Regions from separate parts of the Azospirillum agricola genome, predicted to be linked through region 2. Evidence: predicted binding sites of a transcription regulator. Region 2 holds the regulator's gene; the other holds the start of a gene.
The links. The regulator HrcA, encoded in region 2, represses chaperone genes, less so after heat shock. The targets are predictions, from matches to a motif close to GTTAGCACTCNCCNNNGGNGAGTGCTAAC.

Region 1: the regulator HrcA is predicted to act here: its motif matches at 11,487-11,515, upstream of groES (co-chaperone GroES).

Annotation. Positions count from the first base shown of each region.
Region 1 is NZ_JAIFZR010000005.1:1,269,289-1,285,058, reverse strand. Features, by position in the region: gene JN22_RS21105 (GNAT family N-acetyltransferase) at 1-56, opposite strand, end outside; gene JN22_RS21100 (helix-turn-helix domain-containing protein) at 121-702, shown strand; gene JN22_RS21095 (substrate-binding domain-containing protein) at 710-1,228, opposite strand; gene JN22_RS21090 (LysR substrate-binding domain-containing protein) at 1,387-2,316, shown strand; gene JN22_RS21085 (zinc-binding alcohol dehydrogenase family protein) at 2,333-3,343, opposite strand; gene JN22_RS21080 (hypothetical protein) at 3,542-3,808, shown strand; gene JN22_RS21075 (FAD/NAD(P)-binding protein) at 4,082-5,608, shown strand; gene JN22_RS21070 (hypothetical protein) at 5,660-6,652, opposite strand; gene JN22_RS21065 (response regulator transcription factor) at 6,823-7,512, opposite strand; gene JN22_RS21060 (DMT family transporter) at 7,946-8,866, opposite strand; gene JN22_RS21055 (hypothetical protein) at 8,874-9,209, opposite strand; gene groL (chaperonin GroEL) at 9,444-11,087, opposite strand; gene groES (co-chaperone GroES) at 11,140-11,430, opposite strand; gene JN22_RS21040 (hypothetical protein) at 11,839-11,982, shown strand; gene JN22_RS21035 (lysozyme) at 12,131-12,628, shown strand; gene JN22_RS21030 (COX15/CtaA family protein) at 12,756-13,829, shown strand; gene JN22_RS21025 (Crp/Fnr family transcriptional regulator) at 14,006-14,668, opposite strand; gene ccoS (cbb3-type cytochrome oxidase assembly protein CcoS) at 14,852-14,977, opposite strand; gene JN22_RS21015 (heavy metal translocating P-type ATPase) at 14,937-15,770, opposite strand, start outside.
Region 2 is NZ_JAIFZR010000005.1:1,017,259-1,033,028, reverse strand. Features, by position in the region: gene rsmI (16S rRNA (cytidine(1402)-2'-O)-methyltransferase) at 1-34, shown strand, start outside; gene JN22_RS19855 (YraN family protein) at 27-395, shown strand; gene JN22_RS19850 (SirB1 family protein) at 419-1,252, shown strand; gene gshB (glutathione synthase) at 1,281-2,228, shown strand; gene trpS (tryptophan--tRNA ligase) at 2,699-3,697, shown strand; gene JN22_RS19835 (pyroglutamyl-peptidase I family protein) at 3,713-4,330, shown strand; gene JN22_RS19830 (helix-turn-helix domain-containing protein) at 4,365-4,739, opposite strand; gene JN22_RS19825 (hypothetical protein) at 5,146-5,364, opposite strand; gene JN22_RS19820 (alpha/beta hydrolase) at 5,646-7,190, shown strand; gene JN22_RS19815 (Pathogenicity locus) at 7,224-7,460, shown strand; gene JN22_RS19810 (YifB family Mg chelatase-like AAA ATPase) at 7,475-9,004, opposite strand; gene JN22_RS19805 (creatininase family protein) at 9,214-9,960, shown strand; gene hrcA (heat-inducible transcriptional repressor HrcA) at 10,116-11,156, shown strand; gene grpE (nucleotide exchange factor GrpE) at 11,146-11,820, shown strand; gene JN22_RS19790 (response regulator) at 11,970-12,335, shown strand; gene JN22_RS19785 (DUF1848 domain-containing protein) at 12,359-13,237, opposite strand; gene JN22_RS19780 (hypothetical protein) at 13,373-13,885, shown strand; gene JN22_RS19775 (hypothetical protein) at 13,950-14,153, opposite strand; gene dnaK (molecular chaperone DnaK) at 14,772-15,770, shown strand, end outside.

The DNA of each region.
Region 1 (15,770 bases), 250 kb from region 2:
ATGGCGAGGATGGTCGGGAGATCGGCCTCTTCGGCGGGACGGATGCGGATGCTCATGATGCGGACTTCCGGAAACGGGGAAGGGATGGCGTTCGCCCCATGAATCCACTATAGTGGATGAATGTCCACTGAATTTGACGAACTCGAACGGCGTCTGGCGGAGCGGATCCGGATCGAGCGGGAAAGGCGCGGCTGGTCGCTCGCCGACCTGTCCACACGGTCGGGGGTCTCGCGCGCCATGATCAGCAAGATCGAGCGGGAGGAGAGCAGCCCGACGGCCGCCCTGCTCGGCCGCCTCTCCGCCGCGTTCGGCGTCACCCTGTCGCAACTGCTGGCCAGCGCCGAAGGGGGCGGGGGGCAACTCGCGCGGCTGGCGGAGCAGGAGCGTTGGATCGACCCGGCGACCGGCTTCCAGCGGCGCGCCCTGACCCCGCCGGCTCCCGGCGGCGGACCGCTGGAACTGGTCTGGGGCGACCTGCCGGCGGGGGCCGAGGTCGCCTATCCGGCGGCGGCCTACCGCATGATCGGCGACCAGCAGATCCTGGTCGTCGAAGGGACGCTGCACTTCCATCAGGGAACGGCGCTCTACGCGATGGCCGCCGGGGACTGCCTGCGGCTGGGGCCGCCCGAGGACTGCGTCTTCGCCAACCCCGGCCCCGGCCCCTGCCGCTACGTCGTCGCCATCGTCCGGCGCGACCCGTGACGGGCGCTCAGCTTCCCGTGGTCGGGTCGCTCACCGGCTTGCCCGGCACGCCCCAGCTTCCGACGAAGTCCCGCACGCCCGGCACGGCGCCGAGATGGGCGTCCTTCACATAGAGGAACCGCTTCGGCCCCAGGTCGTACTCGCTGAAGGTGATGCCCTTGGCGCGGCAGCGCTTGATCTCCGCCGCCGTCGCCGGACGGTCCGCCGCCACCATGTCGGGATGCTCCAGCCCGACCCCGGCGCAGAAGGCGCGGAAACCCGCTGCCGTGCCGCCCGCCACCAACCGGGGCCGCGTGTCCGGCCCGCCGCCGAACTTCGCCGCCGCGTCCTGGACCGGGCCGCGCAGGGCCGGGCTGCCGACGATCCAGATGCCGCGCTCCTCCGGCGGCGGGCGCGGGGCCGGGGGCGGAGTCAGCGCGGCGGTCTGGCGCGGGCTCTCGACGCCGGGAAACTGACAGCCGGCCAGCAGGGCGGCGGCGGCCAGAGCGGAGGCGAGGAACAGTCTGTGGGTCACGCTGTGGGTCATGGTGGAACCTCCCGAACCGATGTGCCGGTGCTTGTCTTGGGGAGCGTGACGCTCCCTGTCGATACCGTAACGTCCACCAACACCGGTCGGACCGCTCGCCATCCATGCGAACTCCGGATAGACTGCCCATTATCAATTCAGGCATGGAATGGTTGACGATGCCGCTTCCCGATCTCGACATCGACGCGCTGCGGGCCTTCGTGACGGTGGCCGAGGCCGGCGGCTTCACGGCGGCGGCCGACCGGCTGGGCCGCACCCAGTCGGCGGTCAGCGTCAAGATCAAGAAGCTTGAGGACATGCTGGGCCGCCGGGTCTTCGACCGCACCAGCCGCTCGCTCGCCATCACCCATGACGGGGAGCTGCTGCTGGGCTACGCCCGCCGGATGCTGGAGCTGAACGACGAAACGGTGCGCCGCTTCACCGAACCGGCGGCGGAGGGCGAACTCCGGCTGGGCGTCGCCGAATATTTCCTGTCGGACCATCTGCCGCGCGTGCTGCGCCAGTTCACCAAAATCCACCCGCGCCTGCACATCGACGTGCGCGTCGGGCTGTGCGGCGATCTGGTCGAGGGGCTGGAGTCCGGCGACCTCGACCTCGTGATCTCGCGCCGCGACGCCGGCGAGACGCGCGGCCGGGCGATCTGGCGGGAACCGCTGCGGTGGGTCGCCGCCCCGACGCTGGAGCTGTCCCCCGACGCGCCGCTGCCCTTCTGCGCCCTGCCGGCGCCCTGCGTCTTCCGCAACCGTGGGCTGGCGGCGCTCGGCGAGGCCGGGCGGCCCTGGCGGGTGGTCTACACCAGCGCCAGCGTCATGGGGGTGCAGGCCGCCGTCCGCGCCGGGCTGGGGGTGGCGGTGCTGAGCGAATCCTCGGTGCCCGAGGACGCACGCCGGCTCGGCCCCGAGGATGGCCTGCCCGAACTGGGCGAGGTCGAGATGGCCATCTTCGGCGAGACCCCCCGCAACCGCCGGCTGGCCGAACCGCTGGTCGGCTTCATCACCGACAGCCTGTCGGCGATGAAACTGCCCCGCTCCTCCCAGGGCCCTTCCCAGGGCCCGACGCTGGTCGTGTCGTCCCAGGAAGCAGCCTGAGCGCGGATCTCCGGGCTCAGAAGCCGGCGAGGACGATCTTGCCGCGCGCCGTGCCGCTCTCGATCAGCGCGTGCGCCCGGCGCAGGGTCGCCGCGTCGATCCGGCCGAGCGTCTCGGTCAGCGTCGTGCGCAGCGTCCCGTCATCGACCAGCCGCGACACCTCGGCCAGCAGCGCGCGCTGCTCGGCGATGTCGGCGGTCTGGAACAGCGAGCGGGTGAACATCAGCTCCCAATGCAGCGAAACACTCTTGCGCTTCAGCAGCCGGACGTCGATGGGGGCCGGGTCGTCGATCAGGCCGATGCGGCCCTGCGGCGCCACGATCTCGACCAGGGCGGGGAAATGCCGGTCGGTCGCGTTGGTCGAGAAGACCGCCTCGACGCCGCTCAAGCCCAGGGCGCGGATCTGCTCGGGCATCGAGCCGTTGTGGTCGATCACGTCGTGCGCGCCCAGCCCGCGCACCCAGGCCGCCGTCTCCGGACGCGACGCGGTGGCGATGACGCGGATGCCGGTCAGTTTTCGCGCGAGCTGGATCGCCATCGAGCCGACGCCGCCGGCCCCGCCGACGATCAGCAGCGACCGCCCCGCCTCGCCGCCGCGCACCAGACCCAGCCGGTCGAACAGCATTTCCCAGGCGGTGATGGCGGTCAGCGGCAGGGCGGCGGCCTCGGCGAAGCCCAGGCTCTTCGGCTTCGGGCCGACGATGCGCTCGTCGACCAGATGGAACTCGCTGTTGGTGCCGGGCCGGTCGATGGCGCCGGCGTAGAACACCGTGTCGCCCGGCCGGAAGCCGGTGACCTCCGGCCCGACCGCCTCGATCGTGCCGGCGGCGTCGAAGCCGAGCACCCGCAGGGCACCGTCGGCGGGGGCGACGCCGCCGCGCAGCTTGACGTCCACCGGATTGACCGACACCGCCTCCACCCGCACCAGCAAGTCGCGGCCGGTCGGGGTCGGCGTGTCGATAACGGTGTCGATCAGGGAATCGGCCTCGGCGATGGGCAGGGGCCGGTGGTATCCGATGGCCTTCATGGAACGGAACCTTCCTTCTGTTGAACGGGACGTGCCGATCCGCAGGATGGACCGCTCCGCCGGATATCGGAAATTCATAGTTCTTGTTTCATCGATCCGATTCAGCGATCGATCCGTTCGGGAAGAGGCGTGGAATAAGCGGGGCGGCGGACGTGTTGTCTCCTGCATGGCGCTTCCGCCCTTTCAAGGTCCACGACCATGAGCACCGTCCGCGTCGCCCTCCTGTCCTCCCTGCTGCTGTCCCTGACCGGCTGCGTCGCCTACGATCCCTACGCGGCCTATCCCGCCTACCCGACCTACAGCGCGCCGGTCGTGGTCGCTCCGCCGCTGTACGCGCCGCCGCCGACCGTGGTCTTCCGCGGCCATTACGGCTATGGCGGCCCCGGATACGGCCGCGGCTACGGCTATGGACACCGGCATGGCTGGGGCGGACCGCACGGAGGCCACGGCGGACGCTGGCGCTGACGCTCCGCCCGACGCTCGGGGCGCCATAAATCTACAAACCTACAAGACTGTGCGGAAACAATTCCGCACAGCATCTTGCGTTTTCCGTCCGGACGCTCCACAGTTGGCGCGCGCTCCACGCCTGTGGTAAAGATCCGCTTAACAAGCGGAACGAGCAGACACGCGGCCGACGCGCCCCTCTCGACGCCAGCGGGACGCCAACGGCCGGTCTTTTTCCCGAACCCTCTTGGCCAAGCCTTTGGCCAAACCCTCGTGGAAGGACGGATGACCGTGATGCCTGCACAGCCCCACCGTGCCCATCCCCTCGCAGCGCCAGCCGAACGCAGCATCGCGATCATCGGCGCCGGCTTCACCGGCAGCGTTCTGGCCGCCCATCTGCTGCGCAACGCCGAAGCGCCGACCGCCGTCCATCTGATCGAGTGCGGCGGCTGCCACGGCACCGGCCTCGCCTATTCGACCTCCAACAGCACGCACCTGTTGAACGTGCGCGCCTACAACATGAGCGCCTACCCCGACGACCCGCGCCATTTCCTGCGCTGGCTGTGGAGCCGCGAGGGCGACGGCCATGTCCCGCCGAGCGGGCACGCCTTCGTCTCGCGCGCGCTGTACGGCGCCTACATCAAGGACGTGCTGGCCGAGGCCGAGGCGAACGCCTCCCCCCAGGCCCGGCTGCGCCTGATCCGCGGCGAGGCGGTGGATCTGCGGCCCGACGGCGGGCGCGTCCATGTCCAGCTCGGCGACGGCCGCCGGCTGACGGTCGACGACGCGGTGCTGTGCATCGGCAATTTCCCGCCCTCGCCACCGTTCCTCGAATCGGAGACCGCCGGCGCCGCCTTCGCGTCGGAGCGCTTCATCGGCGACCCCTGGGATCTCGGCGCCATCGCCCGCATCGACCGCGACGCCCCGGTGGTCATCCTGGGCACCGGCCTGACCATGGTCGACACGGTGTCGACCCTGCTCGACCAGGAGCATCGCGGACCGATCACCGCGGTGTCGCGCCGCGGCCTGCTGCCGCACCGCCACCAGGAGGCGCGGCCCTACAAGTCCTTCCTCCACCCCGACGTGCTGCCGAGCACCGTGCTCGACGTGCTGATCGCGCTGAAGGGCGACGCCCGGCGCGCCGAGGCGGCCGGTTTCGACTGGCGCGCGGCCTTCGACGCGCTGCGCCCGCACCATCACCGCATCTGGGCGCATCTGCCGATGGAGGAGCGCCGCCGCTTCCTGCGGCACGCCCGCCCCTTCTGGGAGGTCCACCGCCACCGCATGGCGCCGGAGGTGGCCGACCGCATCGACGCCGCGCGGGCCGACGGCCGCCTGCGCATCCTGGCCGGCCGCCTGCGCGACGTCGCGCTGACCGACGACCAACAGGGTCTGAACATCCAGGTGGCGGCGCGCGGCGGCGAGACGCCGCACCATCTGCCGGCGGCGGCGCTGATCAACGCCACCGGCACCAACTGCGATTACGGCCGAATCCGCCACCCGCTGGTGCGGGCGCTGCTCGACCATGGGCTGGCGCGGCCGGATCCGCTGCGTCTGGGGCTCGACGTGACGATGGACGGGGCGGTGATCGGCGCCGACGGGCAGGCCGTCCCGCGGCTCTTCGCGCTCGGGCCGGTCAGCAAGGCGCCCTTCTGGGAAATGACGGCGGTGCCGGAACTGCGCAGCCAATGCGCCCAGGCGGCCGAACGGCTGCTGGGTCTGGGCGGCGGCGCGCTCGCCGGGCCGATGGCCACGGTCACGCCGGCGGCGCCGGGGGGCTGGACCAACGTTGCGCCGGGTCTGAACGCCCGGTCCGACTGAGGCCCGGAAGCGCCCAACCCCGCCCGTCCAGCCCGCCGCCCGGCCCGCCGCTCAATCCCGCTGGACGGCTCCGGCGATGTTGCGCAGGACAATGACGGTGCGGTCGTCGTCCTGCGTCGCGCCGTCGCGCAGCAGGACGGCCGCCGCCAGGGTTGGATCGACGTCGTGCAGGCCGCGCTCGATGAACAGGACCGGCAGGCGGGCGCAGCCGTCGCTGTGCAGGACGACATGGTCGCCCGGTTGCCACAGCAGATGCACGCTGGCCGGCATTTGGGGGTTGTAGCCCACCATCGCCCAGCGCGCCGCCAGCGAGGTGACATGGTGCCGCCGCACCACCGCGCCGGCCACCGTGCCGAGCGCGGTGTAATCCACCGAATCGGCGTCGAACCGCAGGACCGCCGCCGTCACGTCCGCGCCCTCGCCGGCGTCCCGCCGGATGGCGCCGATCACCATCTGCGGCGACAGGCCGGGCGCCGTCGCGGCGACCACCGCCTCGGCGCGGCGGGCCAGGGCGCCGGCCCCTTCCGCGCCGTCCACCAGCAGGGCGACCCCGCTGCCAGTTCCATCCGCGCCAGCCGTGCTGCGCAGGACCCAGCCATCGGCGCAGGCCGCGGCACCCGGCTTCGGCAGCATCGCGACCCCGGCGATGGCCGGAGCGCCGACGGCCGGCTCGTCGGAGCAGCCCGGCCGCAGCACCCGCGCCAGAATGGTCAGGCCGACGCCGGGCGTGGCGTGGGCGGCGAAACGGTCGGCGCGCGCGCGGGCCAGCGTCACGCCGTCGCTGTCGGGGGAGGCGTCCGCCCCGGTGTCGCGGTCGCAGGCGAGGCATTCCACCCCCTCCCGCCGGCCCCAACGGCGCAGCAGCAGCATCCCGCCGGACCGCGCCAGGACATGGCCGGCCAGCGCGCCGACCACGGCGTCGAGACGTTCCGCCTCCGCCGCCGACAGCACGTTCTCGGCCAGCGCCGCGGCGAGATCCCGCGCCGCCACGGCATCAGCGGCCGAGGCGACGTCGATTCGATGATGGCAATGGTCGGGCAGCATCGAAAGAACGCTCCTGGAGACGCGGCGTGGGTCAACGGGAAGGGAGTGTACGTCCACCCGCCGTCCGAACCCAAGCGATAGCCGGCTCCCGGATGCGGCAAAGCCGCAGGCGGCCTGATGTCCTTCCCGCCCGCCCGGCCGGAAACGCCGGGCGCGGGAAGGGCCGCAACTCAGGGGGCACCCATCTCGACCATGGCGGCCATCGACGGCAGGCTGGACGGAACCGGCCAGGGAAGGTTGCGGGCGCGCAGCATCTCCGCCGCCTCCCAGAGCCGCCCCAGCCCGACGATCGACCGGCAGCCGGTCTTCTCCATGATGCGGGCGCGGTGGACCTCGACGGTCTTGATGCTGATGCCGAGCTCCCAGGCGATGGTCTTGCTCTGCTTGCCCTCGACGATCAGGCGCAGCACCTCGGACTCCCGGCGGCTCAGCAGGCCCAGCCGGCGCGAGGCGTCGCGGCCGCGGTCGCGCTGCTGGGCCTGCGGGTTCTCGCTGGCGAGGCAGGCGCGCACCCGCTCCAGGAAGGTGCCCGTGGTGAAGGGGTGGGCGAGGCAGTCGAGGGCGCCGGCCTTCATCGCGCCGACCGCCGCCTCGACGTCGCCCTGGTCGGTGACGACCAGCACCGGCAGGTCGTGGCCCTGCAAGGCGGCTTCGGCCATCAGTTCCCGCGCGGTCATGTCGGGCAGGCTGCTGCGGATGACCAGGCAGGCGGAGGCGGTGCCCAGCACCGTCAGCGCGTCGGCGCCCGTGCTGTGGACCCGGCAGGCGATGCCGGCGGCACCCAGCGCCCGCGCCAGGGTGCTGCGGGTCGGGAGATCGCCGTCGACGATGTGAACGAGGCAAGCGGTTTGCGTGAGCATCAGAACGGCCCTCCACCACACAAGGGGCATCCGGCGCGGGGCCGGGTTGAGGTCTTGGTGGTTCTCCGGTTCATCGAACCACCGTCATGCCCACAGTCTAGTGGCGTTGCCCGTGTCTTGGCTTCCTGAAGGAGGGATAGCGCGGGTGGCAAATGGGATATCGGGGATAATATCCGTGAGGGTGGTGATCCAAGATCCTCGTTCGATAGTACGCGCGTCACGAAACGGCCAAGTCACCACCCGACGGCCAACCAAACTGTTCCTGCATCCTTAACGAAATACGAAGAAAAGACCAGAAGATAAATGGTGGTTATCAAGGGAGAAGGTTGGCAAATCCATGTCTGAACTTGCCGATCCGGCGCAAGGGTCGGACCGCATCGCGATTACAAAATGTCGTCCGGCAAGCACAAATATCTGGAAGGAAAGGAAAGTCTCAAGCACGGCGCCGGGTGGCGAGCGCGATGCCGGTGGCGATCAGCGCGATGCCGATCCCGTGATAAAGATGCGGCTGTTCGCCGAGGAACAGCACCGCCAGCAGACTGCCGAAGACCGGCACCAGATGAATGGTCAGGCCGGCGCTGTTGGCGCCGACCAGCTCGACCACGCGGTTGAAGCAGAGATAGGCGACGATGGACGGGAACAGCGCGACGTAGCCGACCGCCAGGAAGGTGGTCGCCGTCGCCTCCACCGGGCGCTGGGTCAGGCTTTCCCAGATGTAGAAGGGCAGCAGTTCCACCGCGCCGATGGCGAAGGTGACCAGAATGAAGCTGAAGCCGTGCACCACCGGCTTGCGGCGCAGCAGCGTGGTGTAGGCGGCGTAGACGGCGATGGCGGTCAGCATCCACAGGTCGCCGGCGTTCAGGCTCAAGCCCAGCAGAGCGGCCGGGTCGCCGTGGGAGATCAGCGTCAGGGCGCCGGCCAGCGAGACGACGATGCCAACCCCCTGCGCCGGCCGCACGCGGTCGCGGAACAGGAGGAAGCTCATCAGCACGATCATCACCGGCATCGAGGACTGGAGCATCACGGCGTTGAGCGCCGTCGTCGAGTTCAGCGCGATGTACTGGAAGGTGTTGAACATGCCGATGCCGAGCGTGCCCAGCAGCAGCACGGCCGGCCAGCGCGCCCGCAGCGCCGCCGCGTCCCGGCGCAGATGCGGCCAGGCGAAGGGCAGCACGATCAGCGTGCCGAGCACCCAGCGCCAGAAGGCCAGACCGATCGGAGGAACGGCGCCGGCGACCGCCCGCCCCATGACCGCGTTGCTCGCCCAGAACAGGGGCGGCAGCATCATCAGCAGCCAGGCCTGGTCGATCAGGCGGCGTGCGGCGGTCGGCGGGACGGCGCGGTCGGTGCTCATGGCAGGGTCAGCTGCGGCGGCGCGGCGAGGCGAAGACGGAGGCGGCGGTGGGGCCACTCGACTGCGCTCCCGGCCCGGTGTCGTCGCTGCGGTACACGCTGGCGCGCGTCTCGCGGCGGGGGCGCGGGCTGTCCTCGCGGCTTTCGCGCGGCGGCTTGGGGGGCTGGCGCAGTTCGGCGTCGAGTTCGGCGACGCGCTTCACCAGCGCTTCGCGGATGGCGGGGGCCGCGTGGGACTTCAGCGTCGCAAGCTGCTCCTTGAGCTGCGCCAGCTGGCGCTGCTTCTCCTCGCGGGTGCGCTTGATGGCGACGTTGTCGGAATGCTGGCCCTCGAAGGAGCGCATGAAAAGGCCCTCGTAAAAAACAGTCTAGCGACCGCGGCCCCGATCTGGGACCCGGCGTGGAGGCGGGATTATTGGGAGGCGCCCCCGTCAAAGCAAGCCGGAGTTCGGCTTGACTTTCGGGAAAGGCGGCTGGGAAAGCCAGCCGTGAAACCGCGGTCCGGCATGGAAAAGGGGCGCCCCCTCGCGAGGGCGCCCCCTTCCGAACCAAAGCGTCGGAACGCCGTGGACTTCCTATTAGAAGCCCATGTCGTCCATGCCGCCCATGCCGCCCGGCATGCCGGCCGGAGCAGCCTTCTTCTCCGGCTTCTCGGCGATCATCGCCTCGGTGGTGATCAGCAGGCCGGCGATCGAGGCCGCGTCCTGAAGGGCGGTGCGGACCACCTTCACCGGATCGATGATGCCGGCGGCGACCAGATCGGTGAACTCACCCTTCTGGGCGTCGTAGCCGTAGTTGGTGTCGGCCTGCTCGAGCAGCTTGCCGACGACGATCGAACCGTCGGTGCCGGCGTTGTAGGCGATCTGACGGACCGGCGCCTGGAGGGCGCGGCGGATGATGTCGATGCCGACGCGCTGCTCGTCGTTGACCGGGACCAGCTTGTCCAGCGCCTTGCCGGCGTACAGCAGGGCCGAACCGCCACCGGCGACCACGCCCTCTTCCACCGCGGCGCGGGTGGCGTGCATGGCGTCGTCAACGCGGTCCTTGCGCTCCTTCACCTCGACCTCGGTCGCGCCGCCGACGCGGATGACCGCGACGCCGCCGGCCAGCTTGGCCAGACGCTCCTGGAGCTTCTCGCGGTCGTAGTCCGAGGTGGTCTCCTCGACCTGGGCGCGGATCTGGCCGCAACGGGCCTCGATGTCGGCCTTCTGGCCGGCGCCGTCGACGATGGTGGTGTTCTCCTTGGAGATCACGACCTTCTTGGCGGTGCCCAGCATGTCGAGCGTGACGTTCTCGAGCTTGATGCCGAGGTCTTCCGAGATGACCTGGCCGCCGGTGAGGATGGCCATGTCCTCCAGCATCGCCTTGCGGCGATCACCGAAGCCCGGAGCCTTGACGGCGGCGATCTTCAGGCCGCCGCGCAGCTTGTTGACCACCAGCGTGGCCAGCGCCTCGCCCTCGATGTCCTCGGCGATGATCAGCAGCGGACGCGAGGACTGGACGACGGCCTCCAGAACCGGCAGCAGCGGCTGCAGGCCCGACAGCTTCTTCTCGTGCAGCAGGATGTACGGATTCTCGAGATCCGCGATCATCTTGTCGGCGTTGGTGATGAAGTACGGCGACAGGTAGCCGCGGTCGAACTGCATGCCCTCGACGACGTCCAGCTCGGTGTCCAGGCTCTTGGCCTCTTCCACCGTGATGACGCCCTCGTTGCCGACGCGCTCCATCGCCTGGGCGATCATCTTGCCGATCTCGGCCTCGCCGTTGGCGGAAATGGTGCCGACCTGGGCGATCTCGTCGTTGGTCGTGACCTTCTTGGCGCGGGCCTGGATGTCGGCGACGACGGTGGCGACGGCGATGTCGATGCCGCGCTTCAGGTCCATCGGGTTCAGGCCGGCGGCGACCTTGGTCACGCCTTCGCGGACGATGGCCTGAGCCAGCACGGTGGCGGTGGTGGTGCCGTCACCGGCCAGATCGTTGGTCTTCGAGGCGACCTCGCGGACCATCTGGGCGCCCATGTTCTCGAACTTGTCGGCCAGCTCGATTTCCTTGGCGACCGACACGCCGTCCTTGGTGATGCGCGGGGCGCCGAAGGACTTCTCGATCACGACGTTGCGGCCCTTCGGGCCGAGCGTGACCTTCACCGCGTCGGCCAGGATGTCGACGCCACGCAGCAGCTTTTCGCGCGCGGAGGGGCCGAACTTAACGTCTTTGGCAGCCATGTCTCGATTCCTCTGAATGTCGAATGTCGAAGAGAAGGATGGGCGGAGGTCTTCAGGCCTCGATGACGCCCATGATGTCGGATTCCTTCATGATCAGGTAATCGACGCCTTCGATCTTCACTTCGGTGCCGGACCACTTGCCGAACAGGATGCGGTCGCCGGCCTTGACGTCCAGCGCCACGACCTTGCCGGCCTCGTCACGGGCACCCGGACCGACGGCGATGATCTCGCCTTCCTGCGGCTTTTCCTTGGCCGTGTCGGGGATGATGATCCCACCCTTGGTCTTGGTGTCGGACTCCAGACGCTTGACGACGACACGGTCGTGCAGCGGGCGGAACTTCATGGGATGGCTCCTTGAATCAAGGCTTGGTCTTGGGAACGGTTGGCCGGCGGGATTGTGTTAGCACTCCCCCTCGGCGAGTGCCAGACAGCTAATAGAACCCCGTTTTGGATTCAAGAGGCTCGTTTCGAATTTTGACGCGAATGCCGGAAAACATCTCCTCATCTCCCGGCCAAGCCCTTGCGCCCCTTGGCATTTCCAGCCGGCTGCGGTGGCTGCCGATGACCGGGCTTCTGAAAAGAATCACAGTCTCCCGCCCCTCGGGCCGGCGGATGGGCCGGCCTTCGACGGGCAGCCGCCCCTGCGCGCCCCCCCTGTGACCACCCCCTGTGACCGCCATCACAGCCAAATGATCCGCAATTTCCTAAAATTTTATCATTCAAACGACGTTACGGCGTGGAGGCGCCATCGATGAGCAACGACCAAACCGATCCCCAGGAGCGCGCGCTGTGGCTGACCGAGGCGTTGCTGGAATTCACCACCATCGCCGGGTTGGTCGCGCTGCTCTTCGCCCTGTTCCTCCTGTTCGGGATAATCCAGGACCCACCCCGGTAGGACCGCGCTCCATCGACGGACGGCACTCGCTTCATTGAATGGTTTTCGGCAGAAATTCTCTCGAATCCCGACGCACCATCGTATGATCGACTCCTAAAGCGGGTGTGCGGCAATGCCCCTCCCGCAAGAACCATTGGGAGGCCGGAACATGACCATCACGCCCGCGTGCCAAGCCGCCGTCGATCTGGTGAAGCATTTCGAAGGGCTCTACTTGTCCGCCTACCGCTGCCCGGCCGGGGTGGCGACCATCGGTTACGGCCACACCGCCGGCGTCGTCATGGGCGAGACCATCACCCCCGCCCAGGCGGAGGCCTTCCTGTCCGCCGACCTCACCGCCGCCGCCGGTCAGGTGGACGGGCTGGTCAGGGTGGCCCTGACTCCCGACCAGCGCGGCGCGCTCGCCTCCTTCGTGTTCAACCTCGGCAGCGGCAGTCTGGCCTCCTCCACCCTGCTCAAGCTGCTGAACACAGGCGACTATGACGGAGCCGCCGGCCAGTTCGGCCGCTGGGTCTACGCCACCGTCAACGGCGTGCACACCAAGCTGCCCGGCCTCGTCGCCCGTCGCGCCGCCGAATCGGCGCTGTTCCAAGGGCAGGTCGATCCGCAGGCCCGCGGCGGCGTCACCACCGAGGACGGCTCCGCCTGAACGAGGCCCCGGTCCGTCACTGTAGACCGGAGGGCAGGGCGATCCGGATGCGATGCGGGGATTTGACGCGGGCGCCGCTTGGCCCCACAGTGGCGAACGCCCCACCGCTGCGCTCCGGATTGCCGCCTTGACCGCGTTCGCCTCCGACCTCGCCCGCACCCCGGCCCATTCCCCGCCCTCCGACCGCCCCATCGCCTGGTGGCTCGTCGTCTGCGCCGCCATGGTGCTGGCGATGGCGGTGATCGGCGCCATCACCCGGCTGACCGAATCCGGCCTGTCGATGGTCGAATGGAAGCCGCTGATCGGCATTCTGCCGCCGCTGTCGGAAGCGGAATGGAACCGCGTGTTCGACCTGTACAAGGGCACGCCGGAATTCCGCATCTTCAACAACCGCATGGATCTGGCCGGCTTCCAGGAGATCTTCTGGTGGGAGTGGTTCCACCGGCTGTGGGGGCAGCTGATCGGCTTCGTCTTCCTGATCCCCTTCCTGCGCTTCTGGATCCAGGGCCGCATCGCCCCCGACCTGTGGCCGAAGCTGGCCGGACTGTTCCTGCTGGGCGGTCTCCAGGGGGTGATCGGCTGGTTCATGGTCAAGAGCGGGCTGGTCGACCAGCCCAACGTCAGCCATTACCGGCTGGCGCTGCATCTCGGCATGGCGATCCTGATCTATGGGCTGCTGCTGCGCACGGCGCTCGGGCTGTTCGACCCGCTGCCGCTGGCCGGCTGGCGCCCCGAGGCGGCCGGCTTGCGCCGCCATGCCCGCTGGGCGCTGGGGCTGGTCGCCGTCACCATCGTCTGGGGCGCCTTCGTCGCCGGCTCGCGCGCCGGCTACGCCTACAACAGCTTTCCGCTGATGGAGGGGCACCTCATCCCGCCGGAGATCGGCACGCTGACGCCCTGGTGGCACAACCCGTTCGAGAACACCGCGGCGATCCAGCTCATCCACCGGACGCTGGCGCTGCTGGGCGGGCTGGCCGTGCTGCTGCTGGCGGCCCGCGTGCTGCTCGCCCGCCTGCCCGGCCGCGCCGGTGCGGCGGCTCTGGCGGCCGGCGCGATGGTTCTCGTGCAGATCGGGCTCGGCATCGCGACCCTGCTGACGGTGGTGTGGATTCCGGTCGCCGCCGCCCATCAGGCCGGCGCGATCCTGGTCGTCTCGACGCTGGTGTGGCTGCTGCACGAACTGCGCCCCGTGCGGCGGTAGGGGCGCGCGCAAAGACAACCACACACAGCCGCTCACGCGTCATGCCCGGCCTTGCGCCGGGCATCCACGGCCGCAAATCGTGCAGAAGTGGTTGCTCGTGGATGACCGGGCCAAGGCCGGTCATGACGAATATCTCAAAAAGCAGGCACCCAGCCGGACGCCTCTTCCGGATGACCTCAGCTTCCCTCGGCCAGATCGTACATGGCGTCGAGGTCGGCGATCAGCACCTTGTTGCCTTCCTGGAGCGAGATGACGCCAGCGGTCTTCAGCTGGGTGAAGGTGCGGCTGACCGTCTCGGTCGTCAGCCCCAGGTAATCGGCGATGTCGGCCCGGCTCATCGGCACGAACACCGGGTTCTCCTTGTGGCCGCGCCGCGCCGCGCGCTGCGACAGCATCAGCAGGAAGGAGCAGATCTTCTCCTTCGCCGTCTTGCGGCCGAGCAGCAGCATCTGGTCCTGCGCCGCCGCCAGCTCGTTCGACGCCATGGAGAACAGGCGGCGCTGCATCTTGGGGAACTCGTCCATCAGCGCGTCGATCTTCTTGCGCGGAAAGCGGCAGAGCGACGAGCTGGTGACGGTTTCGGCGGTGTAGGCGTAGCTGTCGTTGACCGCCAGCCCGAGGAAATCCCCGGTGACGAGGAAGCCGGTGATCTGGCGGCGCCCGTCGGGCAGCAGCTTGTAGAGCTTCACCGTGCCCGACGTGACGTTGTAGAGCGCGTCGGCGCCGTCGCCCTCGCTGAACAGCGTGTGGCCGGCGTCGTGACGCACCGTCTGGAGAATGTCGGCCAGACGGCGCAGTTCCTCGGGGTCCAGCGCGGCGCAGACGGTCAGGCTGCGCACGGGACAGGCCCCGCAGGGGTTCATTTCCGTCGCGGCGCCCTTGTCCCGGGCGCGGCCCATATCGAACGGTGGCATGGATGCACCCAGCCTCTCATCGTGCATGGAGGTCATATTGGGTGCAATCGTACGGAATCGCAACCTTCGTTCGATCCGGCCCTTCCTTTGCCCATACGGACGAAAGGCTTATTGACGCTCGGGCGTGCTCTTGGACGTCGGGGCCGCCGCGTCGTCGTCGAACAGGGCGCGGTGGGCCGCCCCGTCGAGATCCTCAAACTGGCCGGACTTCAGCGCCCACAGAAACGCCGCCAGACCCAGACCGCCCAGACTGACCGCGATCCCGATCAGATAGAGAAGCTCGTCCATCACCCAAATCCTTGACCACGGCGCCGCGGGCCAGCCGCAGCGCGTTGAGAATGACGATAAGCGACGACGACGACATCGCCAAGGCCGCCAGGAGGGGAGTCAGCAGGCCGGCCACCGCCAGCGGCACCGCGAACAGGTTGTAGACCAGGGCGATGGCGAAATTCTGCCGCACCAGCCGGCCAGAGCGCCGTGCCACCTCGACCGATTCCACGATCGGCCGCAGTCGCCGGCCCTGGAACACCACGTCGGCGGCGGTCTGGCTGACGTCCACCGCGGTCGAAGGCGACATCGACACCGCCGCCGCCGCCAGCGCCGGGGCGTCGTTCAGCCCGTCGCCGACCATCAGCACGGTGCGCCCCTGCCCGGCCAGCTCGGCCAGGACGGCGGTCTTGTCGGCCGGGGTCTGCTCCGCCCGCCAGTCGGCGATGCCGAGCCGCTCGGCGACCGAGGCCACCGCGCCGCGCCGGTCGCCCGACAGCAGCCGGATCTCCAGCCCGCGCGCCTTCAGCGCCGCGACCACCGCCGCCGCGTCCGGACGCGGAGCGTCGAGGAAGACGAAGCGCCGCGGCTCGGCGCCGGGGCGCGCCAGCCACATCTCCGGCCCGGCCCCGTCCTCGGCGTCGAGCGGAGCGCCGGTGAAGCGGCGGCTGCCCAGCCGCACCTCGCCATCGGTGGTGTCGCAGGCCAGACCGGCGCCGGGAATCTCGCGCACCCCCGCCGCGACCGGCACGCCCGGCAC
Region 2 (15,770 bases):
GGGAAGCGGGGCCAAGGGAAGCGGCCATGTCTGAGTTCGACGCGCTGCGCCGCCGGGCCGAGGCGTTCGGCCGTTTCGCCGAAAGCCTGTGCCGGCTGTCGCTGCGTCTGAAGGGCTACCGCATCCTCGCCAACCGGCTGCGCACCCCGATGGGGGAAATCGACATCGTCGCCCGGCGCGGCCAGACCATCGCCGTGATCGAGGTGAAGGCGCGCGGCGACTGGGACACCGCCAACGAGGCGGTGAACGCCCGCCAGCGTGGCCGTCTGGCCCGCGCGGCCCATGTCTATCTGGCGGCGAACCCCCGATACGCCGGCTATGTCTTGCGCTTCGACGTGATGCTCGTTACGCCTTGGGCGTGGCCCCGTCACCTGATCGACGCGTGGCGGATCTGACGAGCGAGACGAAGGACAGCTCCTTGACCAGCACAGCCGAAGCCCGCGAGATCCTGCGTCGCACCGGCGACCAGCCGGACGACGAGATCGATCTGGCTGAAGCCGCCCTGGCGCTCGGCGCCCTGGAGATGCCCAACAGCGACCTCGACGGCTACCGCCGCCACATCCGGGCGATCGTAGAGGATATGGCCGCGCAGGACGCTCCCGACGGCGACAGCCTGGACTCCCGCATCGAACGGCTGCGCCGGGTGATCGGCGAACGGCACGGCTATTCCGGCGACCACGACACCTACGACGACCTCCAGAACGCCAACCTGCTGCGGGTGATCGACCGGCGGCGCGGGCTTCCGGTGGCCCTCGGCATCCTCTACATGCACGCCGCCCGCTCGCAGGGCTGGTCGATGGTCGGGCTGAACTTCCCCGGCCATTTCCTCGTCCGCATCGACCAGGGACCGGCCCGCGCCATCGTCGATCCCTTCAACGACGGGCAGATCCGCACCGTCGTCGACCTGCGCGACCTGCTGAAGGCCACCGCCGGCAGCGCCGCCGAGCTGGAGCCCGAGCATTACCAGCCGGTGTCGAACCGCGACGTGCTGCTGCGGCTCCAGAACAACATCAAGCTGCGCCACCTGTCGGCCCACGCGGTGCCCAAGGCGCTGGAGGTGCTGGAGGGCATGCGCCTGTTCGCCCCGCACGAGCCGGCGCTGTGGCGCGAAACCGGCCTGTTGGAAGCCCACACCGGCAACATCAGGGACGCCATCGTCGCGCTGGAGACCTTCATGGCGCTGACCGGCGACGAGCATCACCGGATGCAGACCGCCTCGCTGATCCAGCAGCTGAAGAAACGCCTGAACTGACAAGACCCTGAGTGGCCGGAGACCCGCCATGAGCCTCGCCGTCGCGTTCCAGATGGACCCCATCGAGTCGATCAACATCGACACCGATTCCAGCTTCATGATGGCGCTGGAGGCGCAGAAGCGCGGCCATCGCCTGTACCACTACCACCCGCGCGACCTGATCCTGACCGGCAACCGGCTGACCGCCCGCGTCCGCGCGATGACCGTCGTCCGCCAGCGCGGCGCCCACCACACGCTGGGCGAGCCGGTGCTGACCGACCTGTCGACCATGGACGTCATCCTGCTGCGGCAGGATCCGCCCTTCGACATGGCCTACATCACCTCCACCCACCTGCTGGAGCATGTCCAGCCCAAGGTTCTGGTGCTGAACGACCCGGCCGAGGTGCGCAACGCGCCCGAGAAGATCTTCATCACCCGCTTCCCCGACCTGATGCCGCCGACGCTGATCACCAGCGACAAGCAGTCGATCCTGGATTTCCGCGCCGAGCACAAGGACATCATCGTCAAGCCGCTGTTCGGCAACGGCGGGGCCGGCGTCTTCCACCTGAAGCCGGACGACGAGAATCTCGGCTCGCTGCTGGAACTCTTCACCCAGCTCTACCGCGAGCCGGTGATCGTCCAGCGCTACCTGCCGGAGATCCGCCAGGGCGACAAGCGCATCATCCTGATCGACGGCGAGCCGGCCGGCGCCGTCAGCCGCATGCCGCAGGAGGGCGAGGCCCGCGCCAACTTCCACGCCGGCGGCAGCGCGAAGAAGACCGAACTGACCGACCGCGAGCGCGCGATGTGCGCCGCCATCGGCCCGGTGCTGCGCGAGAAGGGGCTGCTCTTCGTCGGCATCGACGTGATCGGCGACTACATGACCGAGATCAACGTCACCTCGCCGACCGGCATCCAGGAGATCAACCGCCTGGACGGCGTGCAGCTGGAAGCCCTGCTGTGGGACGCCATCGAGCGCCGCCGCGCCACCACCTGACGGCGGGAAAAACCGGCAGCTCCCTGCAATTTTCCGCGTTTCCGGCGATGGCCGTCCCCTTGCGTTGCCGAGGGGGCGGCCATATCTTTAGTGACCATGGGGACGACGGCTGATTCCCGTCGCCCCAGGTCCGGTCCTTAGCGGAAGAGGTCAAGCAGACGCTTGATGATCTCCAGCAGCAGGACCAGAAGAGTGAGGATGTCCCGCATCCTGCATCTCCTCCTGTGTGGCGGGGGCGGCCGGTCCGCCCCCTCCCGACCACACCGGATCTCGGTAGCACACGAACGCATTCCACTCAACCACGAGGATGTGACTGAAGCGTCGCTTCCCTGCCGCTTCGTCCTGGCTCCGGGTCATGGCACGCGCCCGATGCCCCCTTTCGCCGCGCCGGTTCTGCGCGGCGCGCCTTGACCACCGCGCCGGGGGGGGCGATAACTCCGGCCTCCCAGAGTTTTCGAGCGAGACCACCCGTGAACCGCATCTTCTCCGGCATGCAGCCGACCCGGCAGCTTCACCTCGGCAACTATCTGGGGGCGCTGCGCAATTGGGTGGATCTGCAAAACAGCTACGAATGCATCTTCTGCGTCGTCGATCTGCACGCCCTGACCATCGACCAGGATTCCGAGGTCCTGCGCAACAACATCCGCGAGGTCGCCGCGGCCTACATCGCCGCCGGCATCGACCCGGACAAGAACATCCTGTTCAACCAGTCCTTCGTTCCAGGCCATTCGGAACTGAGCTGGATCCTGTCCTGCCACACGCCGCTCGGCTGGCTGAACCGGATGACCCAGTTCAAGGAGAAGGCCGGCAAGCAGAAGGACATGGCCAACCTCGGCCTCTACGCCTACCCGACGCTGATGGCCGCCGACATCCTGCTCTACAAGGCGACCCATGTCCCGGTCGGCGAGGACCAGAAGCAGCATCTGGAACTGGCCCGCGACATCGCCGGCGCCTTCAACCGCCGCTACGGCACTGAGTTCTTCCCGCAGCCCGAGCCGCAGATCCTCGGCGAGGCGACGCGCGTCATGAGCCTGCGCGACGGCAAGAAGAAGATGTCGAAGTCGGACGAGTCCGAATATTCGCGCATCAACATGACCGACGACGCCGACACCATCGCGCAGAAGATCCGCAAGGCCAAGACCGACCCGGAACCCCTGCCCGAGACCGTCACCGAGCTGGAGGCGCGGCCCGAGGCCGACAACCTCGTCACCATCTACTCCGCGCTCGCCGCCCAGAGCCGCGAGCAGACGCTGGCGCAGTTCGCCGGCGCCCAGTTCTCCGGCTTCAAGACCGCGCTGGTCGATCTGTCGGTGGCCAAGCTGGCGCCGATCACCACCCGCATGCAGGAGTTGCTGGCCGACAAGGCGGAGATCGACCGCCTGCTGCGCAAGGGCGGCGAGCGCGCAGCCGCCATCGCCGAGAAGAACCTGAACGACGTCAAGGACATCATCGGCCTGCTGCGGCCATAAGACGGCGTGCCCGCGATGACGGCCCCCATCCTGCTCACCGGCTTCCACCCCTTCGGCGACCGGACGGTCGATCCGACCGCCCTGCTGATGGAACGGCTGGCTGGCGAGCCGGGGGTCGTCGCCGCCACCCTCTCCCCGCTCTACGACGTCTGCGGCGAGGAGATGGCGGCCCTGCTCGACCGCCACCGGCCGATGGCGGTGCTGGCCTTCGCCCTGTCCGAGCGCACCGCCTCCATCCGGATCGAGCGCCTCGCCTGGAACCGCGACGAGAGCGCACAGGCCGACGCCGCCGGAACGGTGCGCGAGGAGCACACCATCGTTGCGGACGGGCCGACCGCCTACGGCTCCACCCTGCCGGTGCCGCACGTGATGCGGGAACTGGCGATGGCCGGCCTGCCGGTGACGTTCGGGGATTTTGCCGGCGGCTTTCTTGGCAACCACCTGTTCTACCGGACCCGCCACATCGTCGAGACGGCGGGGATGGACGCGCCGATGGGCTTCTTCCACATGCCGCCGCTGCCGGAGCAGGCGCAGGCGGCCAGGGGACAGCACGGCTTGGCGCTGGAACGGCAGGAGCTGGCCGGGCGGGTTTTGGTGGACATGCTGCGCCGCGCCCTGGACAGGGTCGGCTGATTTTCCACCGCGACCGGCGCGCGGAACGGCGCGCTCAGGCCAGCTTGGCGGCGCGGCGGCTGTCCGGCGGGTTGACGATGACACGCAGCCCGGCCAGGAAGGCGCGGCCGGCGTCGGTCAGGGTGACGATCTTGCGGCGGCGCTCGCGCGGATCCTCCTGCGCCTGCACCAGATCCAGCCCGGCCTTGCCGAAGCTGTGCCAGCGGCTGAGCGCGGCGACGTTGCGCGACGCCGAGGATTGGGCGATGCCCAGGCGTTCCGCCAGCTCTCCGATCGAAATGCCTTCGCTCTGCGCGATGGTCATGAAACTCAGCGCGTATTGGATCGGCAGGTCGGGGTCGAGCTTGCGGAACGCCTCAAGCACCTGGACGACGGTGGCAACCTCGTCGTGACGGACGCGGGCCGGCATCAGACTGCCTCCACGACGTCCGGCGCTACCGCGCGCGCGACGGTGGTCCCCAGCGGGCCGGTGTGTAGATGATGTTCAGGCGTCCAAGCCATAGGATGACTTCCCCGTTTTCCCGCCGCAGGTCGAACGACCCGTTCGGCGCTGCCCAGAGGGCGTGTTCAACGAAGAGACGGTGACCGCAAAAGCCCAGAAAGACACTCATGGGATCCTCTCGATGTCCGGAAGTCACGTTCGCCCAAGGGCTTGAAGGTCGGGACGCGCATGTTGCGGTTTTGGGCATGGGTGGCGGCCGGGGCGGCCGGGTCGCCGGATCGGGCGATCCAGGCGGTTACGAGGGTTTTCATCGTGATGCTCCAGGGGTTGAGTGGCGCCGGGGCGAACGCACCGGCGGATCCGGTATCGCCGGTCAGCGATACGGTTGCAACGTCAAAAATGTCCGCGCGTCAGAAAGGTTCCGATCGCGGATGGGATAGGCCGGATCGAACCGCCGCTCCCCGGCGGCCGGGCTCCCGGCGGTCAGGCCGATGTCGCGCCGCAGATGCTCGCCCAGCCCGTCTTCCAGCCGGTCCGTCCCGCCGCCGGAATCGAGCCAGCGGCTCCGCAACGCCGTCCACAAGGTCGGCATGGTCTTGTTCCTTCCGCATGAATTCCCGCCGTCGGACCATCCGGCGTCGGGTGTCGCAATAATTCCGCTCTCGGATGTGTTGCGTCAAGCGGTGATCCGGGTCCGCTCGACAGCGCCCAAACGCCGCTGTGACAATTTTGCACCGTGCCATCGGTGTTTTGTGGCGCGAAAGCCGGGGGACCGGCGCGACTGGACAATTGGTGGTGGCTCGGTCAAACAATCCGGTTCCGGGGAACCCCCGCGTCCACCCCGCCTGTTTCCCTTCACGCGAGTCCTCGCCCGTGCCCGTCTGCGCCCGTCCCGCGCGGCCCTGGTGGTCGCGGATCGCCCTGTCGGGGCTGGCCCTCGCGACGTTGGCAGCCGCGACCCTGGCCGGTCCGGCCCCGGCGGCGGCCCAGACGGCGACCCAGGCGCGCTTCACCCCCGGCCCCTGCTGGTTCAGCGTTCCGGACGGCGAGGCCGCGCTGTGCGGCACCGTCGCCGTTCCGGAACGGCGCGACCGCGCGGCGGCGGGCGGCTTCCGCCTGCCGGTCGCGGTCCTGCTGAGCACCGCGCGCCAGCCCGCCCCCGACCCGGTCCTGTTCCTGGAGGGTGGGCCCGGCGCCTCCCCCTTCGGCAGCGGCGAGGCGGTGGAGGAACGGATGGAGGTGTGGTGGGAGCTGTCCGCCGCCTTCCGCCGCACCCGCAACGTGATCCTGTTCGACCCGCGCGGGGTCGGCCGGGCCGAACCGGACACCGATTGCCCGGAGCTGGACGCCGCCGGCGCCACTCCGCACATCCGCCCGATGCCACGCGAGCAGCGGGCGGCGGCCGAGCGAGCGGCGGTCACCACCTGTCTGAACCGTTTCAAGGCGACCGGGCTGGACAGCGCCCAGTTCTCCACCCCGATCGCCGCCGACGACGCGCTGGACGTGGCGACCGCGCTGGGCGCCCAACGCGTCAACCTGTTCGCGGTGTCCTACGGCACCCGCGTCGCGCTGGAGATCCTGCGCCGGCAGGGTCCCCGCGTGCGCAGCGCCGTTCTCGATTCGGTCTACCCGCCCGACGTCAACGCGCAGGAGGAGGCGCCCTGGCTGGCCCAGCGCGTGTTCCGCCGGCTGTTCGACGACTGCGCCGCCAACCGCGCCTGCCGGGCCGCCTACCCCAATCTGGAAAAGCGCTTCCTCGATCTGGTGGAGCGGCTCGACCGCAACCCGGTGGACCTCATCGTCGGCGACTTCGAGGCGCGCCGCGCCCTGCGCCTGACCGGCGCCGCGCTGATCGCCGCCGGGATGGAGGCGATGTCCACCGGCGAGGCGGTGCCCTCGGTGCCGGCGATGATCGACCGCACCGCAAGGGGCCGCTACGACATGGTCGCCGAGTGGGCTCCGTCGAGCTGGCTGGGCGACACCGAGATCGCCGACGGCCTCGCCTTCTCCGTCGAATGCCGGGAGACGGTGAACCCGGCCGATCCCGCCAGACGCGCCGAAAGCGCCCGCCGCTTCCCGCCCTACGGCACGATCGCCGCCGACGACCCCGGCCGGCGCGTGTGCCGCCTGTGGCCGGCGGGAACGCAGGAGCCGACGGAGCGCCTGCCGGTGGCGAGTCCGCTGCCGGTGCTGCTGCTGTCGGGCGCCTACGACCCGGTGACGCCGCCGGAATGGGGCGAGCGGGCGGCGGCCACCCTGCCGCGCAGCCGCCATCTGGTGTTCCGCAGCGCCGGCCATCTCGTCACCTCCGGCGAGGATTGCGCGATGGCCGCCGCCGTCACCTTCGTCGAGACCGAGACCCTGCCCGCCAACATCTGCCCCGGCGCCGCCAGGCCGCCCCAGTTCGACGGGCCGTGACCCCCGTCCCCCCTCTTTTCCAGGAAACCCGCGATGCCCTTCCCCAGCGATGAACGCGACCGCCTGCTGTCCGTGAAGGGCGTCGGCCCGACGGTGATCGCGCGGCTCGAACAGCTCGGCATCGAGCGGCTGTCCACGCTGGCCGAACAGGACGCCGCCGCCTTGTGCGGCGCCGCCGCCGCGATGCTCGGCAGCAGCTGCTGGAAGAACAGCCCGCAGGCGCGCAAGGCCATCGAGGCGGCCATCGCCCTGGCCCGGACGCCTGCCTGAAGACTCCGGCCCGCTCAGCGCCCCGGCGCGATGCGGCGATAACTCAACCCCTCGGCGATGTGGCGCCGCCGCACGCCGTCGACGCCGTCCAGGTCGGCCAGCGTCCGCGCCACCCGCATCACCCGGTGGTAGCCGCGCGCCGACAGCTTCAGCCGCTCGGCCGCCTCGGTCAGCAGGGCGCGGCCGGCGGCGTCGGGACCGGCGACCCGTTCCAGCAGCTCGCCATCCACCTCGGCGTTGGTGCGCAGCGGTGCCCGGCCGGCCGGGGCCAGCGCCGCGTAGCGCTCCGCCTGGATGGCGCGGGCGACGGCGACGCGGGCGGCGACCTCGGCGCTGCCCTCCGCCGGCGGCGGCAGGCTGAGGTCGGCCGGGCTGACGGCGGGCACGTCGATGTGCAGGTCGATGCGGTCGAACAGCGGGCCGCTGATCTTCGACTGGTAGTCCCCCGCGCATTTCGGCGCGCGGGCGCAGGCCAGCGCGGCGTCGTCGAGATGGCCGCAGCGGCAGGGATTCATCGCGGCGACGAGCTGCACCCGCGCCGGGTAGGTGACGTGGTGGTTGGCGCGGCTGACCACCGCCTTGCCGGTCTCCAGCGGCTGGCGCAGCGCCTCCAGCAGCGGGCGCGGAAACTCCGGCAGCTCGTCGAGGAACAGCACGCCCTGGTGCGCCAGCGAGATCTCCCCCGGCTTGGCGCGCGAGCCGCCGCCGACCAGCGCCGGCAGGCTGGCCGACTGGTGCGGCGCGCGGTAGGGCCGCTGGCGCAGCAGCTTGCCGCCCTCCAGCAGGCCGCCGACGCTGTGGATCATCGACACCTCCAGCGCCTCCGCCGGGTCGAGCGGCGGCAGCAGGCCGGGCAGCCGCGCCGCCAGCATCGACTTGCCGGATCCGGGCGGCCCGATCATCAGCAGATTGTGCGAGCCGGCGGCGGCAACCTCCAGCGCGCGCTTGGCGGTCTCGTTGCCCTTGACGTCGCGCAGGTCGGGCGCCAGCGCCTCCGCCTCCTGCACGCGCGGCCTGGGCGGGGTCAGCACCTGGCTGCCCTTGAAATGGTTGATCAGGGCCAGCAGCGTCGGCGGCGCCAGCACGTCCAGCCCCGGCCCGGCCCAGGCCGCCTCGCCGCCGCAGGGCTCCGGGCAGATCAGCCCGCGGTCGCGGGCCAGCGCGTCGATCGCCGCCGGCAGCACCCCCGCCACCGGGCTCAGCGCCCCGTCCAGCGCCAGCTCGCCGAGTGCCACGTAGCGGGCCATCTCGACGTCGGGCAGCACGCCCATCACGGTCAGCAGGGCGAGCGCGATCGGCAGGTCGAAATGGCTGCCCTCCTTCAGCACGTCGGCGGGGGCGAGGTTGACGGTGATCCGCTTGGCCGGCAGCGCCAGACCCAGAGCGTGCAGCGAGGCGCGCACCCGCTCCCGGCTCTCGCCCACCGCCTTGTCGGGCAGCCCGACCACGGTGAAGGCGACGATCCCGCCGGACATCTGGACCTGCACGTCGATGCCCAGCACCTCGATGCCCTGGAACGCCACCGTGTTGACGCGCGCAACCACCGACACACCTCGATTTCAGGAAATGCACGCGAGTGTAGGGGCCGGCCGACGAAAGCGCCAGCCTGGGATGCGGAGACCGCCCCCCGACCCGACGGCGGCGCCGGGCCGCCCCCCGCATTTGAGCGGTTGCCCGGCGGCGCCGACGCTCTAGGATTGCCATTCCGGGATTGCTGATCCGCGCCGGACCCCCGCATCGAGGAACCAACATCGTGCAGCTTCACCTGAGCACCTGGGCCGAGGTCGAGGCCTATCTGAAGACCTCCAAGGGCATCGTCATGCCGATCGGCTCGACCGAGCAGCATGGCCCCAACGGCCTCGTCGGCACCGACGCCATCTGCGCCGAGGTCATCGCGCGCGGCGTCGGCGAGGCGACCGGCGCTCTGGTCGGCCCGACCATTCCGGTCGGCATGGCGGTGCACCACATGGAGTTCCCCGGCTCCATGACGCTCAAGCCCTCGACCCTGATCGCCCTGCTGCGCGACTATGTCGGCTCACTCGCCGAGCACGGCTTCGAGCGCTTCTTCTTCGTCAACGGCCATGGCGGCAACATCGCCACCGTGCGCGCCGCCTTCTACGAGATTTACGCCGAGCAGCGCGCGCTGAAGGGCCGCGACGCCCCGGACCTGCGCTGCACCCTGGTCAACTGGTGGGAGAACGCCGAGGTCGGCCGCCTGTCGCGCGAGTTCTACCCCGGCAAGGAGGGCTCGCACGCCACCCCCAGCGAGGTGTCGCTGACCCAGTACGCCTACCCGGACTCCATCAAGAGCGTGGCGATGGAGCCCGAGCAGGCTCCGGCCGGCGGATTCCACGACGCCCGCGACTTCCGCCGCCGCTACCCCGACGGCCGCATCGGCTCGGCCCCCGGCCTCGCCCGTCCGGAGCACGGCCGGCAGTTCCACGAGGCGGCGGTCGGCGCCATCGCCGCGCAGTACCGGGCCTTCCTCGCCGAGGCCTGAGCGGTCCGCCGCCATCCTTGCCCTTGCGCCAAGGGAGAGGGACCGCGGCCGATTGCCCGGAGACCACACCCCGCACGTTGATTCGAAGGCCCGACCCTCCTAAATTCGGACGGCGTTGACGCAACCGCGTCGGCGCCGTCCTTTGCGTACGGGCCATGATCAGCGAGTTGAACCAGCGGTCGCGCGAGATTTTCCGGTTGATCGTCGATGCCTATGTGGCGTCGGGCGAGCCGGTCGGCTCGCGCACGATCTCGCGGCGGCTCGGCATGGCGCTGTCGCCGGCGACCATCCGCAACGTGATGGCCGACCTGGAGGAACAGGGGCTGCTCTACGCCCCGCACACCTCGGCCGGGCGCATCCCGACCGACGCCGGCCTGCGGATGTTCGTCAACGGGCTGCTGGAGATCGGCTCGCTGACCGAGGACGAGCGGGTGTCGATCGAGGCGAAATGCTCCGCCTCCGGCCGCGCCCTGCCCGACGTGATGTCGGAGGCCTCGACCATGCTGTCCGGCCTGTCGCACTGCGCCGGGCTGGTGATGGCGCCCAAGACCGACCGGCCGCTCAAGCACATCGAATTCGTCTCGCTGGGGCCCGGCCGCGCGCTGGTCGTGCTGGTCAACGAGGACGGGCTGGTCGAGAACCGCGTCATCGAGGTGCCGCTCGGCCTGCCCGCCTCGACCTTGCAGATGGTGTCGAACTATCTCAGCGCCCGGCTGGTCGGCCGCACCCTCGACGAGGCCCGCCAGGAGGTCCTGCACGAGATCCGCGAGCAGAAGACCGAGCTGGACGAATTGTCGCGCCGCGTCGTCTCCGCCGGGCTGGCGACCTGGGCCGGCACCAGCGGGGCCAACGCCGGGCAGCTCATCGTCCGCGGCCAGTCCAGGCTGCTGGAGGACGTCACCGCGCTGACCGACCTGGAGCGCGTCCGCTCCCTGTTCGAGGCGCTGGAGACCAAGGAGGCCATGCTGCGCATGCTGGACGCCACCGGCAAGGGCGACGGCGTGCAGATCTTCATCGGGGCCGAGAACGTGCTGTTCAACCATTCCGGCTGCACGATGATCATCTCGCCCTTCCAGAACAGCCGGGAACAGGTGATCGGCGCCATCGGCGTCATCGGCCCGACCCGCATGAACTACGCCCGCATCATCCCGCTGGTGGACTACACCGCCAAGGTGGTCAGCCGTCTTGTCGGCTGATCCCGCGCCGGACCCACCGCCCCCTTTCACCCGCCTCAATCGACCGAACGAAGAAGCCGAGAATCCCATGAGCGAAGAGCAGAACAAGCCCGCCGACGCCGAGGTCGAGCCGACCGCCGCCCCCGCTCCCGAAGCCGCCGCAGCCGGCACCGGCGACGACCGCGTCGCCGCGCTGGAGGCCGAGGTCGCCACGCTGAAGGACCAGCTTCTGCGCGCCATGGCCGAGACGGAGAACACCCGCCGCCGCGCCCAGCGCGATCGCGAGGACGCCAGCAAATACGCCGTGACGAGCTTCGCCAAGGAGCTGGCGGCGGTGGCCGACAATCTGCGCCGCGCGCTCGACGCCGTTCCCGCCGAGGGCCGCGAGCAGGACGAGATGCTGAAGGGCCTCGCCGTCGGCGTCGAGGCGACCGAGCGCCAGCTCTTCGCCGCCTTCGACCGCGCCGGCGTCAAGCGCATCGACCCGGCCGGCGAGATGTTCGACCCGAACTTCCATCAGGTGATGTTCGAGATCGAGAACACCGGCAAGCCGGCCGGCACCGTCGTGCAGGTGCTCCAGCCCGGCTACACCATCCACGGCCGCCTGCTGCGCGAGGCCATGGTCGGCGTTGCCAAGGGCGGTGCCAACGAACCGGGCGGCCAGCACATCGATACGAAGGCGTAACGGTTCGGCTTTGAAACGATCCGCAAGGCCGGCCGCACATGGGCCGGCCTTGCGGGCGCCTGTTGACGCGGGGCGCGAAACTTCCTACGCCTTCGGGACGCGCAATCCTTACGGCCCGAACCAATGCGGCCCCCAGGAGGAAAAGCCTCATGCCCAAGAGCGTCCTGACCGTCGACGATTCCAAGACCATCCGCGACATGGTCGGCTTCACGCTGCAAAAGGCGGGCTACGCCGTGACCGAGGCGGCGGACGGCCTCGCCGCCCTGGCCCTGGTCAACCAGCGGAAGTTCGACTGCGTCATCACCGACCTGAACATGCCGGGCATGGACGGTCTGGCGCTGACCAAGGCCATCCGCGCCAACGCCGGCAACCGCGCCACGCCGATCCTGCTGCTGACCACCGAGGCCGACCCGGCCAAGAAGGCCGCCGGCCGCGAGGCCGGGGCCACCGGCTGGCTGGTGAAGCCTTTCAACCCGGAAAAGCTGGTCGAGACGGTCAGGAAGGTCTGCCCGTAAGCGGGATCCCGCCGAGCCGGGCCTCAGCGGATTGGGCGGGGAAACAGGAACTCGCCCTCCGGGTCGTGCGCCGCGAAGCGCCGCTGCGCCGTCGCCCGGTCCGCCACGGCGTAGCAATAGACGCAGCCGTGCGGGCAAGTGTCGTACTCGCCGATGTCGCGGCTTTCGGCGCAGAGGCAACCGGGCCGGTTGCCCTTCTCCCGCGCCGCCAGAACCCGCCCGGCCACCTCCGACAGCCGCGCCGCGTCGACGCAGCGCGCCGCCCCGACCCCCGCCACCCCGGCCAGATCCGGCTGGGTGCAGAGCGTCAGGGCCATCCCCTCCCCCGCCGCGATGCCGGCCAAATCGGCCAGCAGGGCGCGCTTCTCCCCCGCCTCCGGGTCGCGCCAGCCGATGCCGGCGGCGGCGAGGTTGCGCGCCGTCTTGCGATAGGGTTGCAGGAAGGACAGCACCGCCTCGTCGCTGACGCCGCGCAGCGCGCCGGCCAGCCGCGCGAAGGTCTCGCGGTGCCAGGCCGGTGGCGTGGCGTCGGTCACGGCGACCGGATCGTAGCGCCAGACCACCGCCCGCGGTCCCCAGCGGTCGCGCACCGCTTTCATGTGATCGACGGCGACCCGCCAGTCGGGAACCGAGCGCTCCAGCGCGGTCGGCAGGCCGGTGACGCTGTACTGGACGATGAAGGGAAAGCCGGCCTCCGACACCGCGCCCAGCCCGTCGAGGAACGGCCCGAGATTCTTCGTCCAGAACACGAAGCCCTCCACCGCCGGCTTCGTCAGATCGACGCGGTAGGTCTGCCCGCCATAGGGATTGACCGTCCGACAATAGCCGGCCTTCAGGCGGTTGAGGAACCAGCGGCCGTAAAAGGCCGGGATGTCGGTCTTGTAGCTGCACGAAACGATCATCGGACCAGGATGGGCATCCGCCGCCCGCGCATCAAGGCCGGGTCAAAAAAGCCATTCCCGATGACCGACACGTGGCGATTGGCGCGGTTCGTTCGAGCGCCTACAGTGCGCCGCGACCGGAACAGGGGACAAGGCATGAGCGGCGAACGAGCGCAGGGCGGCGAAACCACCGAAGGCCGGATCATCGGCTGGAACGACACCGTCCGTTTCCGCCTGCCCCCCGGCTGGGCCGCCGACGTCGAGGAGCATGAGGGCCAGCCCGTCGCCACCTTCCGTCCGCCGCCGCCGGCCGGCGGAACCCTGCGGCTGGTGACCGACCGGGTCACGCCGAAGCCGGACGCGGGCGGCGTCGCCGCCACCTTGCAGGAGATGGCGCTGCGCTTCGTCCGCCCCCAGGATTCGCGCGCGAGCGACCGCAGCGTCGAAACCCGCGAGGACGGCGCGACGATCGCGCAGGCGATGATGATGACCGACGAGGACGGCCGGGCGGAGACCCATTATCTCTGGCTGGTCGGCACCGCCCGCGACGGTCGCGCGGCGGTGGCGATGTTCAGCTTCGCCCTGCCCGCCATCCTGGACGGCGACGAATCCTGCGCCGCGATGCTGGGCCGGATCGACGAGGCGATCCGCACCGCCGACATCCTCTAACGCCGCGGCGTCGGTCGGCGGGCACCCCCATGCCCGTCGCCGCGGCCGGGACGGCGACCGCCGTTCAGCAGTGGCCGGCGCCGCTCGCCATCAGCACCTTCAGGCGCGTGGCCTTGGGATCGTGGGCGACGGCCGCCTCCTCGGCGGCCAGGGAGGCGAGACTGAGGAAGCGCGCGAGGTCGTCGAGGTCGCAGCGCGCCGCGTCGCTCATCAGGCTGTCCAGGCAGGACTTGATGGCCAGAGCCACGTCGCGTCGTTCATCCGTCATAGCGCTTCCCTTTCACGCTCTTGTGCCGCTGGTTTGTGCCGCCGGACGCCTTGTCGGGCGCTGCCTGGAAAATGAAAGGACGAGCCGCCGCCAGCCGGGATGGCCGAACCGAGCCGAACCGGAAACAGGGCGAACGGCAGCTCCCTTACCTCCAAAGAAGGTAGCATCATCCTTTCTCGATTTCACTATTAGAATCTTGGGACATTGAATAGACACGGCAACTGGCAATTGATTCCTGGATAATAATCACACGGTTTCTTGTTAATGAAAAGTTAATGACCTTGTCTACTTATCGGTTTCTCGGTTAAAGACTTGTAACAGGAGAAACGATATGATTCAAACGCGGTGAATATCGGGGTATATACGATGCATCCTTGAATACGGGGGTATTCTATTCAGAAGCGAGACCGCCGCCGCGACGCAGCCGGTCTCCCCGCCGGCGTGCTTTTCCCCGCTTTTGCGGGTTGAACCGACCAGCACACCGTTGCAGCCCGAAACGCGCCCGCCTATATCTCCGCCAGAAGTGATCCACCCAAACCGTTCCACCGATCCCAGGGGATCGCGGCGGTGCCGGAACCGACGGGCCGCCACGCATCTGCCGAACACAAGAGGCTGAACATGAGCAAAGTGATTGGTATCGACCTCGGCACCACGAACTCCTGCGTCGCCGTGATGGAAGGCGGCAGCGCCAAGGTCATCGAGAACGCCGAGGGCGCCCGCACGACGCCGTCGATGGTCGCCTTCACCCAGGGCGGCGAGCGCCTCGTCGGCCAGCCCGCCAAGCGCCAGGCCGTCACCAACCCGGAAAACACCCTCTTCGCGATCAAGCGTCTGATCGGCCGCCGCTACGACGATCCGCTGACCAAGAAGGACCAGGGCCTCGTTCCCTACAAGATCATTTCCGGCGACAACGGCGACGCCTGGGTCGAGGCCCACGCCAAGAAGTACAGCCCGAGCCAGATCAGCGCCTTCATCCTCGGCAAGATGAAGGAGACGGCGGAGAACTATCTGGGTGAGAAGGTCACGCAGGCGGTCATCACCGTCCCGGCCTACTTCAACGACAGCCAGCGCCAGGCCACCAAGGACGCCGGCAAGATCGCCGGCCTGGAAGTGCTGCGCATCATCAACGAGCCGACGGCCGCCGCGCTCGCCTACGGCATGGAGAAGAAGGGCACCGGCATCGTCGCGGTCTACGACCTCGGTGGCGGCACCTTCGACATCTCGGTGCTGGAGATCGGCGACGGCGTGTTCGAGGTGAAGTCGACCAACGGCGACACCTTCCTCGGCGGCGAGGACTTCGACAGCCGCGTCATCGAGTATCTGGCCGAGGAGTTCCAGAAGGAGCAGGGCATCGACCTGCGCAAGGACAAGCTCGCCCTGCAGCGCCTCAAGGAGGCCGCCGAGAAGGCGAAGATCGAGCTGTCCTCGACGACGCAGACCGAGGTCAACCTGCCCTTCATCACCGCCGACCAGACCGGCCCGAAGCACCTGAACATCAAGGTGACCCGCGCCAAGCTGGAAGCCCTGGTCGACGATCTGGTGCAGCGCACGATCGAGCCCTGCAAGGCCGCCCTCAAGGACGCCGGCCTGAAGGCGAGCGAGATCGACGAGGTGATC